DNA from 3 places in the Methylobacterium sp. CM6247 genome. Region 3 is predicted to be linked to each of the others. Evidence: predicted binding sites of a transcription regulator. Region 3 holds the regulator's gene; each other region holds the start of a gene.
What was found. Region 3 encodes HrcA, which represses chaperone genes, less so after heat shock. Its sites were predicted from a motif close to GTTAGCACTCNCNNNNNGNGAGTGCTAAC; they were not measured.
Positions count from the first base shown of each region.

Region 1: a site for HrcA is predicted at 1,377-1,405, ahead of groES (co-chaperone GroES). Genes of this name have one in related genera too.
Region 2: a site for HrcA is predicted at 1,264-1,292, ahead of groES (co-chaperone GroES). Genes of this name have one in related genera too.

Region 1 is NZ_JBTXKX010000003.1:2,822,397-2,824,662, reverse strand. Features, by position in the region: gene groL (chaperonin GroEL) at 1-892, opposite strand, end outside; gene groES (co-chaperone GroES) at 988-1,275, opposite strand; gene ACYQOP_RS14250 (DUF6489 family protein) at 1,589-1,846, opposite strand; gene ACYQOP_RS14245 (GNAT family N-acetyltransferase) at 2,146-2,266, shown strand, end outside.
Region 2 is NZ_JBTXKX010000003.1:2,687,334-2,689,599, forward strand. Features, by position in the region: gene groL (chaperonin GroEL) at 1-814, opposite strand, end outside; gene groES (co-chaperone GroES) at 908-1,195, opposite strand; gene ACYQOP_RS13575 (magnesium transporter CorA family protein) at 1,410-2,266, shown strand, end outside.
Region 3 is NZ_JBTXKX010000003.1:257,681-259,946, forward strand. Features, by position in the region: gene ACYQOP_RS02065 (glutaminase) at 1-197, opposite strand, end outside; gene hrcA (heat-inducible transcriptional repressor HrcA) at 430-1,524, shown strand; gene ACYQOP_RS02075 (DUF1236 domain-containing protein) at 2,099-2,260, opposite strand; gene ACYQOP_RS02080 (hypothetical protein) at 2,263-2,266, opposite strand, start outside.

The DNA.
Region 1 (2,266 bases), 2.6 Mb from region 3:
CCTTGGTCAACAGGGCAATGTCTTCGAGCATGGCCTTGCGACGGTCACCGAAGCCCGGAGCCTTCACAGCCGCGACCTTGAGGCCGCCGCGCAGCTTGTTCACGACGAGCGTGGCAAGCGCTTCGCCCTCGATGTCCTCGGCGATGATGAGCAGCGGCTTGCCGGTCTGCACCACAGCTTCGAGGATCGGCAGTAAGGCCTGTAGCGAACCGAGCTTCTTTTCGTGGATGAGGATGTAGGGATCCTCGAGATCCGCCATCATCTTCTCGGGGTTCGTCACGAAGTACGGCGAGAGATAGCCACGGTCGAACTGCATACCCTCGACGACGTCGAGCTCGGTCTCGGCGGTCTTGGCTTCCTCTACGGTGATGACGCCCTCCTTGCCAACCTTCTCCATGGCGTGAGCGATCATCTCGCCGATTTCCTTGTCGCCATTGGCAGAGATCGTGCCTACCTGGGCGATCTCCTCGGAGGAGGCCACCTTGCGGGCACGCTCGCCGATGTCCTTCACGACCGCCGCAACAGCGAGGTCGATGCCACGCTTCAGGTCCATTGGGTTCATGCCGGCGGCCACGTACTTCACGCCCTCGCGGACGATGGAGGCAGCCAGCACGGTTGCCGTTGTGGTGCCGTCACCGGCGATGTCGCTCGACTTCGAAGCCACTTCGCGCACCATCTGAGCGCCCATGTTTTCGAACTTATCGGCGAGTTCGATCTCCTTGGCGACGGTGACGCCGTCCTTGGTGATGCGGGGCGCGCCGTAGCTCTTCTCGATGACGACGTTGCGACCCTTGGGCCCCAGCGTGACCTTCACGGCGCTGGCAAGAAGCTCGACACCGCGCAACATTTTCTCGCGGGCATCGACGGAGAAACGAACGTCTTTGGCAGCCATGGGGGTGATCTCTTCAGTGATGTAAGGCCCTGAGGCACGCCACAGCGGCCGCCTCGAAAGGGCAGGTCATCGGGTTTGCGAGCGACGCACCCGACCTAGGCGACGACGCCCATGATGTCGGATTCCTTCATGATCAGAAGGTCCTGACCGTCGATCTTGACCTCGGTGCCGGACCACTTGCCGAACAGCACGCGGTCACCGGCTTTCACGTCGGGAGCGTTGATGCGCCCTGATTCGTCCCGAGCGCCGGGCCCGACCGCGATGACCTCGCCCTCTTGCGGCTTCTCCTTTACGGTATCCGGGATGATGATACCGCCCTTGGTCTTCTCCTCACCTTCGATGCGGCGGACGACGACACGGTCGTGCAGAGGGCGAAACTTCATGTTTTGGATCCGGTTTCCTAGCGAACAACCGTCGCCAGTAGGGCGCGGTATCGCAAGGGAGGCAGCTGTCCGAGATTCCACAGCTTACCCCGCGGCCGAGGCTTAGCACTTAATCAGCGAGAGTGCTAACGAGCCCCGTTGCAGTATGTTTGCCCGCACCCAATCACATTGAACGGAATCTGTGATGGGTGAGAAATCAGGCAGGCCATGATACGACACAAGCGCCCCTTGAACTCATCGTCGATAGCGAGCCCTTTGCAGCTTCTCGCGTCCCGCGGAAACGCGAACTATGAAAAGCCCTGCGTTGATGCTCCTACTTTGCACGTGGCTTGCTGCCTGCTGAGCCTTGCGGAAACAACTTCGTGAAGGCAGCCTGCATTTGCTCCGGGCTTTGAGGAATCAGCGTCATCCAGCTTTTCAGGAGCGCCTCAGGTGAAAAGCGGTTCATTTCGTCTAGAACCCGTTTTTCCATCTCAGCCATAATGGCCGCCTGCATTGGCTTGACATCTGGAAGCCCCATAAACTGCCTCGCCTCTTCCGGAGTACAATCCACCTCAACCGTGACTTTCATCTCGTGAATCCCTCCCAAAACCTCAACGCCGTTGAAATGCGTTCCATTGGTGAAGCATGTGCCTGTGTAAGGCTCAAGGCGCTTGCGAGGCCAGCCATGGGAACGATGGGTCCGGGCGGCAGACCTTCCCGGCGGCACCGAATTTGAAGCGGGCCACAGGCACAAATTGCCAGCACCAGAAACGTTTCTAGTACAGCTGAAGATTTCTCATCGGTTCAGTCTATAGGGTTGTACAATGAATAGGGGGCAAGAAATAAATGCACATACGACCCTACAGGTGCGGAGATGACCAGGCTACTGTGCTCGCGGTCTTCGAACGGACCTTCCACATTTCCCATTCATTCTTAGATAGCAGCGAGCAAATAAAGGCTCGCCAGCATCTCGCACTTATGCTGAGCCGCCCGGAAACCCTGATTGCAG
Region 2 (2,266 bases), 2.4 Mb from region 3:
TGAGGCCACCGCGCAGCTTGTTCACGACGAGCGTGGCGAGAGCCTCACCCTCGATGTCCTCGGCGATGATGACGAGCGGCTTGCCGGTCTGCACCACGGCCTCGAGAACCGGCAGCATCGCCTGGAGCGACGAGAGCTTCTTCTCGTGGATGAGGATGTAGGGGTCCTCGAGCTCGGCGACCATCTTCTCCGCGTTCGTGATGAAGTACGGGGAGAGGTAGCCGCGGTCGAACTGCATGCCCTCGACGACGTCGAGCTCGGTCTCGGCGGTCTTGGCTTCCTCGACGGTGATGACACCCTCGTTGCCGACCTTCTGCATGGCGTGGGCGATCATCTCGCCGATTTCCTTGTCGCCATTGGCCGAGATGGTGCCGACCTGGGCAACTTCCTCGGACGAGGCGACCTTCTTGGCGCGGCTCGTGATGTCCTTCACGGCGGCGGTGGTGGCGAGGTCGATGCCGCGCTTCAGGTCCATCGGGTTCATGCCGGCGGCCACGTACTTGGCGCCTTCACGGACGATGGCCTGGGCCAGGACGGTGGCGGTGGTGGTGCCGTCGCCAGCGATGTCGTTGGTCTTCGAGGCCACTTCGCGCACCATCTGGGCGCCCATGTTCTCGAACTTGTCGGCGAGCTCGATCTCCTTGGCGACGGTGACGCCGTCCTTGGTGATGCGCGGAGCGCCGAAGGACTTCTCGATGACGACGTTACGGCCCTTGGGGCCGAGGGTCACCTTGACGGCATCCGCGAGGATGTCGACGCCGCGGAGCATCTTCTCGCGGGCATCTGAGCCGAAGCGTACTTCTTTCGCTGCCATGTATAGATCCTCATCAGGTTGAGAGCCTTGAGGCGCTCACCGAAGGGCGCGCTCGAAAGGCTCGAATGGAAGAAGGAAGAGGGCCGGGTCGCTTTAGGCGACGACGCCCATGATGTCGGATTCCTTCATGATCAGGAGGTCCTGACCGTCGATCTTGACTTCGGTGCCGGACCACTTGCCGAACAGGACGCGGTCACCGGCCTTGACGTCGAGCGGGTTCACGCGACCGGCCTCGTCACGGGCGCCAGGGCCGACGGCGACGATCTCGCCCTCTTGCGGCTTCTCCTTGGCGGTATCGGGGATGATGATGCCCCCCTTGGTCTTCTCTTCGCCTTCGATACGGCGGACGACGACACGGTCGTGCAGCGGACGGAACTTCATGAGCTGCCCTCTTGCTTCAAATTCATGGATGGCGTTGATGCGGCCGAAGGGCTCGCCCAACCCAGGCTGTTAGCACTCCCGAGCGAAGAGTGCCAAAGCAAGGGCGGAGGTAGGCTCAAGCTCCTTGCGAGTCAAGACGCGGACGACGCGTCATGCCGCGTTTGCGCAGCATGTTCTGCTCTCCTGTCGCTGACAGACGGATGACAATCACCCCATGATCAGCCTCCAGGGACCGCAGGGCGCGGTCGAGCATTCCGGCGCAGCCAATGGCGGCGGCGTGCCGAGCCATGCGATCTGGATCGACCTCAACGATCCGAGCGCCGAGGAGGCCGAGCATATCGAGGCCGCCACCGGCCTGCGCGTCCCCTCGCGAAAGGCTCTGAGCGAGGTCGAGAATTCGAGCCGCCTGCGCCGGCTCAAGAACGGTCTTTCGCTCTCCACACCGATGATCACCTTCGACAAGGTGGATTCGCAGCTGACCCCGCTCGGCTTCGTCCTGACCCGGGACCGGCTCATCACCGTCAGGTTCAACGAACTGCGCGCCTTCGAGGAGGTCAAGAAGCGCATCGGCGACGGTGACGGCGCTTGCCAGACCGGCACCGAGATCTTCCTCCTCTTGGTGGAGGAACTGGTGGACAGCCTCGCCGACGCTCTGGAGGAGATGGGTGCCGATCTCGACGCGCTCTCGACCCGGATCTTCGATTTCGACGTGAGGGCAGGGGGCGTCGCCGGCGATTCCGGCAAGACCCCGCGCCGCCGCGACCTCGCGCTGCGCCGCATCCTCCGCAGCGTCGGTCGGCGGGGCAAGGCGCTCGGCAAGATCCGCTCGAGCCTGCTCGGCCTTGAGCGCATCCTCCCGTTCGTCGCCGGCGAGTGCGAACACCTGCTCGGCGCGGCCGAGATGCCGCGCTTCGAGACCCTACGCCGGGACATCGCCTCCCTCGACGAGTTCGAGATCCGCTTGTCGGAAAACGTCCAGTTCCTGCTCGACGCCACTCTCGGCCTCATCAACATCGAGCAGAACAACACGTTTCGCGTGCTCACCGTCGTCTCGGTAGTGGGCGTGCCGCC
Region 3 (2,266 bases):
GAGATGCTTTGGATCGAGAATGAAGTGTCGCTGTCACCTCCTGCCGCCACATGCCCGTCAGCATCGATGACGACGATTCCGAAGGCCTTCGGATCGACACGGGCGAGTTCCGGGATGTAGGTGGCGACCTCACCTCGGTCTGGCCGGTCAGCCATCTCTTCGGCGATTTCTCTGACGACGGTATCAAGGTCGGGCACGGCGTCGCTCATCTGCGAGGAAACGGGTATCGATGCGAGCCAAGACGGAACCCGCATGCCTCCGCCACGGCGCCATCCGACAGATGGCGGAGTTTCGCGGCCGGCCGCACCGCGACGCAAAGGGCATTCCTTTTGGACGAAGCGGATTGCCGGAGAACAACGTCGATGCCGCGGGCCTAGAGGTTGTGCGCGAGGGCAGAGCCGGACACAATCGCCGCTCAGGAAGAACCCATTGAACGATCGACCCCGCCCCTTCTCTTCTCAGCAGCTCCAGCCCCTCGCGGCTCTAAACGAGCGCACACGCGAGATCTTTCGACAGATCGTGGAGAGCTACCTCACGACGGGCGAACCTGTAGGATCCCGCAACCTCGCGCGCATCCTGCCCATGGCGCTGTCGCCGGCCTCGATCCGCAATGTCATGGCGGATCTGGAGCATTCTGGCCTGATCTTCGCGCCTCACACATCCGCCGGCCGACTTCCGACGGAAATGGGCCTGCGCTTCTTTGTCGATGCCATGCTGGAGATCGGCGATGTCGGGCGCGAGGAGCAGGAGCGGATCGAGGCCCAGATGCGTGCCGCCGCATCTGGCCACACATTCGAAAGCGCCTTGGCCGAGGCCTCGACGCTGCTGTCCGGAATTTCCCGGGGTGCAGGCGTCGTGCTCACCACTAAGACAAACGTGCACCTGAAACACATCGAATTCGTCCGGCTCGATCCAGCCCGCGCCCTCGTCGTACTGGTGTCGGATGATGGTTCGGTTGAGAACCGCCTCCTGGATCTGCCCCTGGGCCTTCCGGCCAGCGCCCTGCAGGAAGCCTCCAACTACCTCAATGCCCGCCTTCATGGACGCACGCTGGGAGGCTTGCGCGCCGAGATCGAGGCCGGCCGCGAGGCGATGAAGCGCGAACTAGACGTCATTACCGAGCGCCTGGTGGATGCGGGCCTAGCCACCACCGTCGGGCCCTCCGACGCACGTCAATTAATCGTGCGCGGCCAAGCCAACCTTCTCGACGACTTGCGCGCGGTGGAGGATCTCGAGCGCATCCGCCTACTCTTCAACGACCTTGAAACACAGAAGGATGTGATCGAACTGCTCTCCCGCGCCGAGGGCGGAGAAGGAGTGCGCATCTTCATCGGCTCGGAGAATAAACTGTTCTCGCTTTCCGGCTCGTCGATGATCGCCGCGCCTTTCCGGGACGGTTCTCAGAAAATCGTCGGCGTCGTTGGTGTCATCGGCCCGACGAGACTTAACTACGCGCGGATCGTGCCGATGGTGGATTACACTGCTCGGGTAGTCTCGAAGATGCTCGACCGCAACGGGCGCTGAGCGTCATTGCGTTCATCTCACCGGACAAGACTTCGCTTCTCCAAGAAAGCTCTGCCACGACTTGAAGGAAACTGAACCAATGGTCGACGACGCCCCGGCTTCGGGGATTAATGTCGAGACACTGGTGACCTTTATTCGAAGCTCGGCACATGAGTAGCCAAAGGCCTGCTGAAAGGCCCTGACTTAGCTGCCCTCCTGCCGGAAAGCGAAACTCGCTGCGATCACTCGCATAGAAGTCTCAGTCTTTCACCTCGCTGTGATCTCGCCAAGCGCCCGCGTCAGGCGCAGCCTGAGAATGACGTTCTCAACCTAGCCTGTTGCACTCATGCGGCGCTGCAGAGTTTAGTAAGAGGAAGAGGCCCAACCTCGCAGGTCGTTTGATACGCGGACCAAAAATAAGCCCTTGCCTGAAACATCCAGGCTCCGGATCGCTGATGACAGCTTGTCAGGAGCCTGGACTCTGTTCTCACGTCACCACTTCGATCCGGCAAAGCATCACGCGCTACGGTTCACATTTCAACAGCGTATGCGCTTCGCCAGAGGAAGTTCCCCTCGAGGACACCACAGATGAAGATCAACCGCGGATGACGTCCACGATCTCATAGGTGTCCGGGTCGACGATGACGATGTCGTCGTCGACGAGCACGTATCGATAATCCTCGTATTCGGGCACGATCTGCACGATGTCAGGCGGCAGGTCGTAGAGAGTGTAGCTTCGGGCGATTGCAGTCCCCACCGTCAG